Roseisolibacter agri: one gene and its partner. The protein of the gene in region 2 binds, or shares a complex with, the protein of the main gene of each other region. Links are inferred from orthologs where the notes say so. Each region holds a gene or a part of one and is shown on either strand. Other genes may lie near its edges. The genes, in order: rosag_RS02645 and odhB.

Region 1 (7,036 bases), on a different replicon or contig from region 2:
TGGTCACGTCGGGTGCCGCGTCCGTACCGTTCGCCAGCGTCGCCGGCACCAGCGCGCCGCGCCCGATGAACGCCGCCACCGCACGCGACGCCGGCCGGTCGTAGAGCGTCTCCGGCGTGCCGACCTGCAGCAGCCGTCCGGCCTGCAGCAGCGCCACGCGGTCCGCGACCGCGAACGCGTCCTCCTGGTCGTGCGTCACGAAGAGCGCGGTCACGCGCTCGCGGTGGAGCAGCGCGCGCAGCTCGTCGCGCGTCGCCACGCGCAGCGTCGGGTCGAGGTTCGAGAGCGGCTCGTCGAGCAGCAGCACGCGCGGCTCGATGACGAGGGCGCGCGCCAGCGCGACGCGCTGCTGCTCACCGCCGGAGAGCGCCTGCACGCGGCGCGCGCCCGTGCCGGCCAGCCCCACCGCCTCGAGCGCGCGCTGCGCGCGCGTGCGCCGCTCCGCGCGCGCGACGCCGCGCGCCTCGAGCCCGAACGCCACGTTCTCCTCGACCGAGAGGTGCGGGAAGAGCGCGTAGTGCTGGAACACCATCCCGCAGCCGCGGCGCTCCGGCGGCAGGCGCGTGACGTCCGCGCCGTCGAGCAGGATGGCCCCGGCGTCGGGCCGCTCGTAGCCGGCCACGAGGCGCAGCGCCGTCGTCTTCCCGGACCCCGACGCGCCGACGATCGCCAGCAGCTCGCCCGGCGCCGCGTCGAGCGTCACGTCCGACAGCGCGTCGCGCTCGGCGCCCGCGTATCGGTGCGTGACACGAGCGAGCTGCAGCGCGGACGCGGTCATCGGCGGCGGGCCGCGCGCGGCGTGCCGCGTGCGGCGTGCTGCGTGCCCTTCGAACCACCGACGGGATGACACGATGACCAGGAGGCCCCCTGTGGCGCATCGTTCCATGCGCCAGCGCGGAAGCTCTTCGTCATCCGGTCATCCTGTCCGATGTCGTTCAGGGCCCGGTGCGCCAGCGCCTGTGGCCTGTTGGAGGGATGCGGCTGCTCCGGATGGAGACGGATGCTGCGGATCGCTCCGCGCGGCGGCGAGGTCCCGTGCGCTCCGAGGAGCGATCCGGACGATCCGTTCCGATCCGAGACATCCGCGTCCTCCCCAGGAGGCCAACAGGTCCGGCGCACCGACGCGTCCCGAGGGCGGTCACGCAGCACGATGCACGACGCACCCAGCCAGCCTCGCGAGCCCCGGCTCACGGCGCGGCGTCCGCCTTCGCGTCCAGCAGGTTCACGAACAGCCGCGCTGCGCCCGGGTTCCCCGCGGGCAGCTGCCGGAAGAGCGCGAGCGTCACGTAGACGTAGGTCCCGCGGCCGACCGGCGCGACGAGCAACGCGCCGCGGCTCTCCGGCTCGCCCGGGTCGTGCGACTCGATCACCGGATGGAACGCCGCGTCCCACGTCGTCGGCACGTACGTCGCGCGCTCCTGCACCCAGCCGTTCCAGTCGGCGGGCCCGATGCGGTTGGGCGTCGTCAGCACGCGCGCCGCGGCATCGAGCGCGGCGACCGGCGCCTCCTCGATCGTCACGCGGCGCACCGGCCGGTCGAGCGTGATCGCGTACGGCAGGAGCCCCGGGCGCAGGTACTCGTACGTCCCGAACTGCACCACCAGCGTGCCGCCCGCGCGCGCCCAGTCCAGCAGCCGCTGGTTGGTGGCCGCCAGCGCGTCGCTCGCCTCGTAGGCGCGCGGCCCGACGACGATCGTCGTGTAGCGCGACAGGTCCACGTCGCCCACGGTCGCGGCGTCCAGCACCGTCACGTCGAGGCCGAGCTGCGCCAGCATGGGCGCGACGTTGTCGCCGACGCCCGGGACGTACGCGATGCGCGCGCGCTGCGGCAGCGCCACGCTCACCGCCTGCAGCGTCACCTCGGCCGGCCGGTACAGGCGCTGCGGCCGCACGTGCGCGTAGTCCACCAGCTGGTAGCCCTCGGCGTAGCGCTCGCCGTTCGACTCCGCCACGGCGCGAACCGGATGGGCGCCCGCGCGCAGCGTGCCCCGCACGCGGAACGCGACGGCCGCCTGCGCACCGTACTTGGGCAGCGCGACGGTGCGCGCCGCGCTGTCGGCGGTGAGGCCGGCGGGCAGCGTCAGGCGCACGGTCGCCGTGCGGGCGCTGCTGTCCGCGGAGCGCAGCCGCACCAGCACCGTGCGGTCGATGGCCACGCCGGCGCGCGCGTACTCGATCGCGCGGTCGAACGTCACCGAGATCGCCGGCACCGCCGCCGCCGGCCGCGCGACCTCGCCGAGCACCGGGTCCACCGCGCGGTGCACGACGGGCGCCTCGGCCACCGTCACGGCGCCGTCCACCTCGACGCGCGCGACGACGTCCGCGGCGCTCGTCTGGCGCCACTCCTCGGGCGTGGCGGCGCCGCCGCCGATCGTGAACACGTCGCCGGCGCGCGGCGTGCGCAGCCACCACGGGCGCGTCGCATCCGTGGGCGTGATGGTGCCGCTGCGCGACTCGGCGCCGCCGGGCGCGACGACCACGCCCTCGGTCCCCGCCAGCAGGTCGGGCGCGCGCTCCAGCCCCTCCAGCTGCAGGCTGCGCACGCGCACCGGACGCGGGCCGCGGTTGTACACGGTGACCGTCACGCGCGCGGGCTGGCCGAGCACGAGGTGCTCGCGCGCGACCGTGGCGTCGATCTCGATGCCCGCGGCCAGCTGCACCGCGCGGTGCAGGCGCTGCAGCGTCGTGCGGCGCGCGGTCGCGAGGTCCGCGTCCGCCGCCGACCCGCCGCCCTCGCACGGGCTCGCGCACACCGCCTCCAGCAGGCGCTCGGCGCGCGCCAGCGAGGGGAGCAGCGCCTCGGGATGCCGCACGTCGAGCGCCGCGCGCGCCGCCGCGAACGCCGCCGGCAGCGAGTCCAGCGCCGCGCGTCGCGCGGGCTGTGCGACCACGCCGCGGAAGCGCGTCCAGGACGTGTCCATGCCGAGGAAGAGCGGTGCCTCGCCGTTCGTCGTCGCGGCGGTGGCGCCCGCGCCGTCGCGCGACGCCTCCAGCTTCATCGACACGGTCCACGCGCCCTTCCGCTGCTGCCCGCCCTGCCCCTGCGACTTGTGCTGGTCGCGGCTCACGACCGCGAGCTCCGCGTACGAGCGCCCCATCAGCGGATCGAACGCGCCCGCGTCGTAGCGGTGCGTCGCGCCCTCGTGGTTGCGGTAGCTGGTGTTGCGGTAGAACGCCTGCGGCGCCCACGCGGGCCCGAAGCCGCGCGTCGGGAAGCGCGCCGTGTCGGCGGCCGCGTCGTACGCCTCGCGCGCCAGGATGCCGCTCGCCTGGTGATGGCCGTGCCCGTCCGCCGGCGTGCCGCTGAAGATCGCGATCATCACGTGCGGCCGCGTCGCGCGCACCACGCGCACGACGTCGCCGAGCACCGAGTCCTTCGGCCAGTGGCGGAAGGTCTCCTCGGCGCTCTTGGAGAAGCCGAAGTCGAACGCGCGCGCGAACCACTGCCGTCCACCGTCCAGCCGCCGCGCGGCCAGCAGCTCCTCGGTGCGGATCGCGCCCAGCGCCTCGCCCAGCTCGTTGCCGATCAGGTTCTGGCCGCCGTCGCCGCGCGTCAGCGAGAGGTACGACGTCTCGACGTGGCGCGCGCGCGCGAGCCAGGTGATGAGGCGCGTGTCCTCGTCGTCGGGATGCGCGCCGACGATGAGCGCGCGCGTCGTGACACCGAGTCCTGCAACCGTGCTGGCAACCGCGGCGGCACCGCGCTCCTGCGCGCCGGCGAGCGACGCCGGCACTGCCAGACAGAGTGCGAGCCGGCGGGCGATCGATGCGAACGTCATGATGTTCGGGAATGGCGGAGAACGATGTTGCGGAGAACGATACGGCGGAGGACGATGGAGCGTGAAACGAGAAGGCGGACCTTCGCTTGAAGCTTCAAGCGCGAAGGGTCCGCCTTTCCGTTTCACGCCGTATCGGTTTCCGCCGTATCGGTTTCCGCCGTTCCGTCCTCCGCCTTATCGAGCCGACGCCTTCTGCTTGGAGGGTTCGGTGATCGCCAGCGCTTCCGCCACGATCCGCGCCTGCTCCGCCTTGTGCGCCGCCTCGTAGCCCTCGGCGGGGCTCGCGCGCTCCGGCCGGCCGACGTAGCCGAGCGACGCCGACGCGGGCAGCAGCGCGCGCAGGCGCGGCGCGACGAACGTCCACGCGCCCATGTTCTGCGGCTCCTCCTGCGCCCACACGACGTCGGTCGCCCTGCCGTAGCGCTCGAACAGCGCGCGCAGCGCGTCGGCCGGGAACGGGTACAGCTGGTCCACGCGCACCACCGCGACCGAGTCGGGCACCGGCTGCGCGGTCACGTCGTACCACATCTTCGCCGTGCACAGCACCACGCGGCGCACGCGCTCCGGCGCGGCGGCGGCGAGGTCCACCACCGGCTGCCATGCGCCCTCCGCCAGCTCGCTCAGGCGGCTCGCCGCGGCGGGGAGGCGCAGGAGCGACTTGGGCTGCATCAGCACCAGCGGGCGGCGCGGCTGCCGCTTCGCCTGCAGGCGCAGGATGTGGAAGTACTGCGCCGGCGTGCCCGGATAGGCGACCGTCATGTTCCCCTCGGCGCACAGCTGCAGGAAGCGCTCGAGGCGCGCCGACGAGTGCTCCGGCCCACCGCCCTCGTAGCCGTGCGGCAGCAGCAGCACGAGCCCCGAGTCCTGCGACCACTTGGCGCGGTCGGCGACCAGGAACTGGTCGATGATGACCTGCGCGACGTTCACGAAGTCGCCGTACTGCGCCTCCCACAGCGCCAGCGTGTCCGGCGCCGCGACCGAGAAGCCGTAGTCGAAGCCCATCACCGCCGTCTCGGTGAGCGGGCTGTTGTAGACCTCGAATGCCGCGCCGCGCTCGCGCAGGCTGGCGAGCGGCGTGTGCTTGTTGCCCGTGTTCGGATCGTGCAGCACCGCGTTGCGGTGGCCGAACGTGCCGCGCTCCGCGTCCTGGCCCGTGAGGCGCACGCCCGTGCCCTCGGTGACCAGCGACGCGAACGCCAGCGCCTCCGCCTGCCCCCACTCGATCCCGCCCTTGTCGCCGAGCGTCTCCGCGCGGCGGGCGAGGATCTTGGCGAGGCGCGGATGCGGCGTGAAGCCCTCGGGATACGTCAGCAGCTCGGTGTTGAGCGCCGTCAGGCGATCGGCCGGCACCGCGGTGACGACCGGCGGCGGCGGCGCGGCGGGCGCGCCCTCGGGCGAGTCGTCGTGCGCGGCCGTCGCCTGCTGCTTGGTGCGCTGGTGCGCCGCCTCGAAGACGGCGCGCACCTCGCGGTCGACCGCCTCCACGTCGTCGCCCGTCAGCAGCCCCTCGGCCACCAGGCGGTTTCCCCACACCTGGCGCGGCGTCGGGTGCTTGCGGATCACGTCGTAGAGCTTGGGCTGCGTGAACGCCGGCTCGTCGGTCTCGTTGTGGCCCCAGCGGCGGTAGCCCACGAGGTCGATCAGCACGTCCTTGCGGAACGCGTCGCGGAACGCGATCGCGATGCGCACGGCGATGATGCACGCCTCCGCGTCGTCCGCGTTGACGTGCAGCACCGGGATGTCGAAGCCCTTCGCGAGGTCGCTCGCGTAGTGCGTCGAGCGCGAGTCGATGGGATCGGTCGTGAAGCCGACCTGGTTGTTCGCGATCAGGTGCAGCGTGCCGCCCACGCGGTAGCCCGCGAGGCGCGACATGTTCAGCGTCTCCGCCACCACGCCCTCGCCGATGAACGCCGCGTCGCCGTGCACCGCGATCGGCAGCACGAGGCGCTCGTCGCGCTCCCACGGCGTGCCGGGCAGCCGCTGCGCCGCGCGCGCCACGCCGTCGATCAGGCAGCCCACGAACTCGAGGTGGCTCGGGTTGGGCACGAGCAGCAGCGCGACGTCCTGCCCGTCGACGGCGCGCGTGCCGCGATAGCCCATGTGGTACTTCACGTCGCCCGTCTCGCTCTCGCTGGCGGCGTCCGGGTGGCGCCCCTCGAACTCGCCGAACAGCGCCTCGTACGGCTTGCCCATGACGTGCGTCAGCACGTTGAGGCGGCCGCGGTGCGCCATCCCGATCACGACCTCGCGCGCGCCGCGACGCGCGCCCTGCGCGATCGCCTCGTCGAGCATCGGCACGAGCGCGTCGGTCCCCTCGATCGAGAAGCGCTTCTTCCCCTGGTACGCGAAGCCGAGGAAGCGCTCCAGCCCGTCGACCTCGGTGAGGCGGCGCAGCACCGCCCTGCGCTCGTCGGGCGTCAGCGGCGCGGTCAGCTCCTCGGCGCGCAGCATGCGCCGGAACCACTCGCGCTCCGCGTCGGCGGCGAGGTGCGAGTACTCCAGCGCGAGCGCCTTCGAGTAGCGGGAGCGCAGCATCGCGACGACGTCGGCCGCGGTCGCGAACCGCCCGTCGTCGAAGCCGAGCGCGGTCGCGGGCACGAGGGCGAGGTCGGCCTCGGTGATCCCGTAGTACTCGGGCGTCAGCTCGCGCGCGCCCAGCGGCGCCGACCCGAGCGGATCGAGCTGCACGGCCATGTGCCCGTGCTCGCGGATTCCCTGCACGAGCGCCGCGGCCGCGGCGGCCTTGCGCAGCAGGTCGGGATCGGCCGCGCCGCCCCCGGCGGCTCCCGTCGCGCGCGCGCCGCCGACGATGCCGGCCAGCGCCTCCGCGGTCTGGAAGTACTGGCGCCAGGACTCGTCCACCGACGCCGGATCGCGACGGTACGCCTCGAAGGCCTCGGCGATGTAGGCGTCGTTGAAGACGCTCGTGATGGCTGGAGAGCTCATGCCGCAAAATAACTGGTGAGGCGGAGGACGATACGGCGGAGGACGGAACGGCGGAAACCGATACGGCGTGAAACGGAACGGCGGACCCACCAGCTCGAAGCTTCGAGCCTGGAGGGTCCGCTTCATCGTTTCACGCCGTTCCGTCGTCCGCTTCACCGTCCTCCGCCGTTCCGTCCTCCGCTAATGGGGAGTCGTCGGGAGCACGAGCGTGAACGTCGACCCCTCCCCCACCACGGAGTCCACCGTGATCTCCCCGCCCAGCAGCTGCGCCAGCCGCTGCGAGATGTGGAGACCGAGGCCGGTGCCGCCGT
Region 2 (6,637 bases):
GCACGACGTCGCGCGCCGTCTCGACCACGAAGCCGGAGATGCCGGCCGCCGCGTGGATGAGGTCGCGCATCGCGCCCGACATCTTGCTCCCGGCTTCCAGGCTGATCTGGTGGGCACGGGCCGCCAGCTCGGCCGCCGTATCCCGCGGGTCCGCTCCGCGGTGCCCGAGCCCGCGCTTCGGAGGCGCCGGCGTGGGGGCGTCGGCCTTCGGCGTCTCTTCCGTGCTCTGCACCTGTTCCGCCATGATTCGCTGCTCCGGGAAGGGGCCGCGCACCCCCCTTTCAGACAGGGGAAACGTCGGGCCGGAAGGGCGCGCCGCGCTCCGGCTGCGCGAGAGGACGCGGTAAGTTTATGATTTTGCGAGGCCTACGCAAGTTCGGTCGGGCCCGGCAGGGCCGCCGACGACCGATCGTGAACGCCCGCGCCACGCCCCTCGGGGCTGCCGCCCGACCATCCGCGCGACGAGCTTCCGGCCGTGGAGCGGCCGCCAGCCGGGTCGCGGGCGGCAATCTAGCCAACAGTTCAACGGCATAATAGAGGCAGCATGCTCCTGTCCGGCATCCGCGTCCTCGACCTGAGCCGCGTGCTCGCGGGCCCGCTCTGCACGATGCTGCTGGGCGACCTGGGCGCCGACGTCCTCAAGGTCGAGCGGCCGGGCGAGGGCGACGAGACGCGCGCCTGGGGCCCGCCGTTCGACGAGCGCGGCGAGAGCGCGTACTACCTCAGCATCAACCGCAACAAGCTCGGCCTCGCCGCCGACCTGGACCGCCCCGAGGATCAGGCCCTCATTCGCGGCCTGATCGCCGACGCCGACGTCGTCGTCGACAACTTCAGGCGCGGTGCGCTCGCCCGCCGCGGGCTCGACCCGGCGACGCTGCTGGCGGCGCACCCCAGGCTGGTCTGGTGCACCATCTCCGGCTTCGGCCCCGACAGCGACCGACCCGGCTACGACTTCGTGCTGCAGGCCGAGCGCGGGTGGATGTCGCTCAACGGCGACCCGGACGGGCCGCCGTTCCGGGCGCCGATCGCCGTCACCGACGTCCTCACCGGCAAGGATGCCGCGATCGCCGTTCTCGGGGCGCTCGTCGGGCGCGGCGGACCGCGGGCGCCGCTGCCGCCCGGCGAGCGGCACGTGCAGGTCTCGCTGGCGGCGAGCGGGACCGCCGGGCTGGTGAACGTCGCCCAGAACGCGCTCGTGAGCGGGCGCGAGCCGCAGCGCTGGGGGAACGCCCACGCCAACCTGGCGCCCTACCAGCTGTTCGACGCCGCCGACCGCGCGATCGTCGTCGCGGTCGGCAACGACGGGCAGTGGCGCGCCTGCGCGGCCGCGCTCGACGTCCCGGAGCTGGGGCGCGACCCGCGCTTCGCCACCAACCCGGCCCGGCTGGCCAACCGCGAGGCGCTGATCGCCGCGATGGATGCGCGGCTCCAGACGCGCCCGGCGGCCGAGTGGCTGGCCCGGCTCGACGCGGTCGGGGTGCCGGCCGGCGTCGTCCAGACCGTGCTCGAGGCGCTGCGCGAGGTCGACGCCTCTCCCCTCACCGGCGTGGCGCCGAGCGTCCCGGGGAGCGTCCGGCTCCCCCCGCCGCGGCTGGACGAGCATGGCGCTCTCGTGCGTGCCCGCGGCTGGGCGGCCTTCGCCGGGGGCGGCGCGGCGGCCTGACCGGGCGCCCAGTCCGGGGCGATCCTCCGCCGGATCGCGGAGTACCGATCGGGAGGTCCGGGGGCCAGACGGACGCCCGTCCGCGACCCCCGAACAGCGTTCGAAAATGACCGTTACGCCCCCGGAACCCCGTCGTCCTTAGGGCGTGACCGTCGCAGCGATCCCCCTATTGCCGGGGCTATCCGGTGCGCCGCGCGGAAGTTATGCTCACACCGTGCAGACCACGGTACAGGGCACGACGACCGATCCCGCGGACGCGGATCAGCAGATCATTGCGAGCGTGCTCGCGGGCGACCGCGACGCGTTCTCCGTCCTCATCCAGCGATACAGCGATCCGCTGTACCGTCACGCGTTGGGGATGACCGGCAGTCCGGACGTCGCGGAGGACATTCTCCAACAGTCGTTCATCAAGGCGTACCACCATCTCGCCGAGGTGCGCGGGCGTTTCGACGCCTGGCTGTTCCGAATCGTGGCGAATGGGTGCAAGGATTGGCTCAAGAACATCCGGCGCACCCACGTCAGCTACGAGGAAGACGACCAGCCGTCCAACTACGCGACCCCCGACGAGGACCTCGACCGCTCCGAGCTGCGACGCGACCTGGACCAGGCCCTGGCCCATCTCGCTCCCAGTCTCCGTGAGGCGTTCGTCATGAAGCACGTCGAGGGACGGTCGTACGAGGAGATGGCGGACCTGCTGGGGACCACCGTGGGAGCCCTGAAGATGCGCGTTCACCGAGCACGCGAGGCGCTCCAGGCACTGCTCGAGGAGAAATACGCCTGATGGTCGACAATCTGAATCCCGACGGCGGTCGTGGCCGGGCGCGCTCTCCCGAGCCGTCGTCGAATAACCATGGCGAGTCGCTGGCCGACCGCGAGGTGGCGCTGACCGGCGACGGTCATCCCGCGCTCGTGGTCCAGCAGTGGCTCGACGGGGAGACCAGCGAGGCCACCGCGCGCCGCACCAGCGGCCGCGAGGTCGAGCTGTGGAGCCGCATCACGGAGGAGACCGAGCGTCGCCGCCGCATGATGACCCCGGCTCCGGTCATGGAGCGTCTCATGGCCGCCATCCCGGCCAGCGCGCCGGCCGCTCCGCTTCCCTGGTATCAGCGTCCCGCGCCGTTCAGCACCGCCCTCGCGGTGGCTGGTGGCGCGGCGCTGCTGGCTGCCGGGACCGCGCTCGGCATGCTGCTGCGCTGACCGGCGACACTGCCAGGTATCGACGCGAAGGGCCGGGACCTTGAGAGGTCCCGGCCCTTCGTGCGTTGCGCCGGACCCGAACGGCAACGGCAGCAAGGATGAAAGGCTGAGAAGGTCTGATGAAAGCGGATGGCTCCGGTGGAGTGCGAGATCCCTCGCCGCCACGCGGAGCCATCCGTCGTTCTCAGATCTGTTCAGATCTTCATCCTTGCAACTGCTTTTCGCCGTGATGCGCGAGGTCAGATGTGGATGGCGCGCCCCATCACCGCCAGCGCCGCCTCCTTCACCGTCTCCGACAGCGTCGGGTGCGAGTGCACCGTGATGCCGATGTCCTCGGACGACGCGCGGTACTCGAAGCCGAGCACGACCTCCTGGATCAGGTCGGAGACGTTGGCGCCCAGCATGTGGCAGCCCAGCAGCTCGTCCGTCTCGGCGTCGGCGATGAACTTCACCAGGCCCGTCGTCTCGCCCATCGTGCGGGCGCGGCCGTTGGCGCTGAACGGGAACTTGCCGACCTTGTACTTGCGCCCCTCGGCCTTCACCTCGTGCTCCGCGAGGCCGACCGTGGCGACCTCGGGCCACGTGTAGACCACCGACGGCATCGAGCGGTAGTGCATCTCGACCGGCTTGCCGGCGATCACCTCGGCCGCCACGACGCCCTCCTCCTCCGCCTTGTGGGCGAGGAGCTTGCCGCCCACCACGTCGCCGATTGCGAACACCGTGGGGATCGAGGTGCGCATCTGGTGGTCGACCGCGACCTCACCACGCTGGCCGAGCTCGAGGCCGAGCGCCTGCGCGTCGACGCCGTGCAGCGCCGGCCGGCGGCCGACCGAGACGAGCACGTAGTCCGCCTCGAGCGTCTCCGACTGGCCGTCCCTGTCGACCGTGATGCGGACGACGTCGCCCTCGCGCCCGCCGCCCGTGACGCGCACGCCGGTCTTCAGCACGAGGCCCTGCTTCGTGAAGACCCTGGTGGCCTCCTTCACGATGTCCTCGTCGTTGCCGGGGAGGATCGTCGGCGCGAGCTCGACGACCGTCACCTCGGCGCCCAGCCGGCGCCACACGGAGCCGAGCTCCAGCCCGATGACGCCGCCGCCGATGACGATCAGGCGCTTCGGCACCTCCGGGATCTTGAGCGCGCCGACGTTCGAGAGCACGCGCTCCTCGTCGAACTTGAGGAACGGCAGCTCGATCGGCACCGAGCCCGTGGCGAGGATGACGTGCTTCGGCGCGAAGCGCGTGACCGCGCCGTCCTCGCCCCGCACCTCGACGACGTTGCCGCCGGCGCCCGCCTGCACGACGGTGCCGCGCCCCTTCGCCCAGGTGACCTTGTTCTTCTTGAACAGGAACTCGACGCCCTTCGTGTTCGCCCCCACGACGTCGTCCTTGCGCTTCATCATCGTCGCGAGGTCGAAGCCGACGCCCTCGTAGCGCACGCCGTGCTCCTGGGCGTGCAGGCGCGCGAACTCGTAGTGCTCCGACGACTGCAGCAGCGCCTTGGACGGGATGCAGCCGACGTTGACGCACGTGCCGCCGAGCGTCCGGTCCATCTCGACGCAGACGACCTGCAGCCCGAGCTGCGCGGCGCGGATGGCGGCGACGTAGCCGCCGGGGCCACCGCCGAGGACGAGGACGTCGGGGGCGGACGTATTGGTATCGGCCATGAAAGCCTCGAATGGAGACGATGAGCGTCGAGCGTGGAGCGGCGAGCGGCGAGAGGAGATCCTCGCCGCTCGCCGCTCCACGCTCGACGCTTCGAATTACGCGATCAGCATCGCGGCCGGATCTTCCATCAGCTCCTTGATCCGGACGAGGAAGAGCACGGCCTGCTGGCCGTCGATGAGGCGGTGGTCGTACGACAGCGCGATGTACATCATCGGGCGGATCTCGACCCGGCCGTCGATCGCGACGGGGCGGTCCTGCACCTTGTGCAGCCCGAGGATGCCGACCTGCGGGTAGTTGATGATCGGCGTCGAGACGAGCGAGCCGAAGACGCCGCCGTTGGTGATCGTGAACGTGCCGCCGGTGAGGTCGTCCATCGTCAGCTTGCCGTCGCGCGCGCGCTTGGCGACGGCGACGATGTCGCGGCTGATCTCGAGGACGCCCTTGCGGTCGGCGTCCTTGATGTTCGGCACCACGAGGCCCGCGTCGCTGGCGACGGCGATGCCCATGTTCACGTAGTGGTGCAGCACGATCGAGTCGCCCTCGATCTTGCCGTTCACCGTCGGGTACTGCTGCAGCGCCATCACCGCGGCCTTCACGAAGAACGGCATGAAGGAGAGGCGCACGCCGTGCTCCTTCTCGACGCGCTCGCGCACGCGCTCGCGGAGCTGCGTGACGGCGGTCATGTCGATCTCGTTGAACGTCGTCAGGTGCGCGGTCTGCTGCTGCGACGCGAGCAGGTTCTCGGCGATGCGCTTGCGGCGCGTCGTCATCTTCTCGCGCGTCTCGCGCGGGCCGCTGCCGTTGCCGCCGGCCGCCGCCGGACGCGCCGGAGCCGGCGCCGCGGCAGGTGCGGGAGCCGCCGCCGGCTTTGCGCCCTGCGCCGCCGCCTGCACGACGTCCGGCTTGCTCACGACGCCACCGCGGCCGGTCCCGGCCACGCTCGCGAGGTCGACGCCCGACTCGGTGGCCAGACGGCGCGCGGCCGGCGACGACTTCACCTCGGTGCCCGATGCGGCGCCCGCGGCCGCGGCGGTGGCCTCACCCGCGGGCTGCGTCGCGGTGGGCGCCGGAGCCGAAGCCGACGGCGCGGCGGCGGCACTCGCCGCGGGAGCACCCGCCGCGACGGCCGTCTCGTCGATCTCGGCCAGCTGCTCGTCGACCGCCACCACGTCGCCCTCGTTCTTCAGGCGCTTCGTGAGCACGCCCGCGGCGAGCGCCGGCACCTCGACGGTGATCTTGTCCGTCTCGAGCTCGACGAGCGTCTCACCCGCCGTCACCGCGTCGCCCTCGCGCTTCAACCAGCGCGAGATCGTCGCCTCGACGATGGACTCGCCGAGGGGCGGCACCTTGATCGCGATCATGACCGATCCGAAGAGAGCAGAGGAGTGGAGTCGGCGCGCTGGCTCGCGGCCGCGCGGGCCGGTTAGTGTTCCGCCCAATATAACGGTCCGGTACAGCGGAGGACGGAACCGCGGAGGACGATGGAGCGGAGGACGGAAGGGCGTGAGACGAAACGGCGGATCTCCGCTTGAAGCGTCGAGCTCGAAGGGCCGCTTCTCCGTCTCACGCCCCATCGTCCTCCTCCGTTCCGTTCTCCGCCGTTCCGTCCTCCGCTTCCCGGATCCGATGCGTGCTCTCACCCTCGCCGGTCACGGCTCCCTCGACCATCTCGCGTACCGCGACGACCTCCCCGAGCCCGCGCCGCCGGGGCCGCGCGAGGTGCTCGTCCGGATCGAGGCGGCGGCGCTCAACCACCTCGACCTCTACATGGTGGGCGGGCTGCCGGGGATCACGATCGTCCCGCCGTTCGTGGTCGGGTCGGACGGGGCGGGGATCGTCGAGGCGGTGGGCAGCGAGGTCGCGCACGTCCGGCCCGGCGACCGCGTCGCGATCAACCCCGGTGCGAGCTGCGGCGTGTGCGAGTACTGCCTCGACGGCGAGGAGCCGCTCTGTCCGCGCTACCGGATCTTCGGCGAGCACGTCCCCGGCTTCATGGCCGAGCGGGTGGTGGTGCCGGGGCGCAGCGTGCACGCGGTCCCCGACGGCGTGAGCGCCGAGCAGGCCGCGGCCTTCTCGCTGGCGACGCTCACCGCGTGGCGCATGGTCGTCACG

What was found.
Region 1: odhB (region 2) and rosag_RS02645 share a complex: the UniProt entries of both Escherichia coli proteins name them as parts of the 2-oxoglutarate dehydrogenase (OGDH) complex. The link is inferred for Roseisolibacter agri from one-to-one orthologs.

Annotation. Positions count from the first base shown.
Region 1 is NZ_BRXS01000001.1:660,776-667,811, reverse strand. Bases 3,754-7,036 are described here. They hold rosag_RS02645 (2-oxoglutarate dehydrogenase E1 component), read right to left. Parts: upstream 6,726-7,036; coding sequence 3,954-6,725; downstream 3,754-3,953. Other genes in these bases: rosag_RS02640 (PAS domain-containing sensor histidine kinase), read right to left, coding at 6,906-7,036; rosag_RS02650 (PIG-L family deacetylase), read right to left, coding at 3,754-3,779. Also shown: rosag_RS02655 (ABC transporter ATP-binding protein), read right to left, coding at 1-778; more of rosag_RS02650, read right to left, coding at 1,188-3,753. UniProt on the Escherichia coli protein: E1 component of the 2-oxoglutarate dehydrogenase (OGDH) complex which catalyzes the decarboxylation of 2-oxoglutarate, the first step in the conversion of 2-oxoglutarate to succinyl-CoA and CO(2).
Region 2 is NZ_BRXS01000005.1:536,441-543,077, forward strand. The notes cover bases 3,754-6,637. They hold odhB (2-oxoglutarate dehydrogenase complex dihydrolipoyllysine-residue succinyltransferase), read right to left. Parts: upstream 5,887-6,637; coding sequence 4,621-5,886; downstream 3,754-4,620. Other genes in these bases: lpdA (dihydrolipoyl dehydrogenase), read right to left, coding at 3,754-4,524; rosag_RS17890 (zinc-binding dehydrogenase), read left to right, coding at 6,152-6,637. In the rest of the region: rosag_RS17860 (hypothetical protein), read right to left, coding at 1-244; rosag_RS17865 (CaiB/BaiF CoA transferase family protein), read left to right, coding at 545-1,663; rosag_RS17870 (RNA polymerase sigma factor), read left to right, coding at 1,878-2,444; rosag_RS17875 (hypothetical protein), read left to right, coding at 2,444-2,860; more of lpdA, read right to left, coding at 3,100-3,753. UniProt on the Escherichia coli protein: E2 component of the 2-oxoglutarate dehydrogenase (OGDH) complex which catalyzes the second step in the conversion of 2-oxoglutarate to succinyl-CoA and CO(2).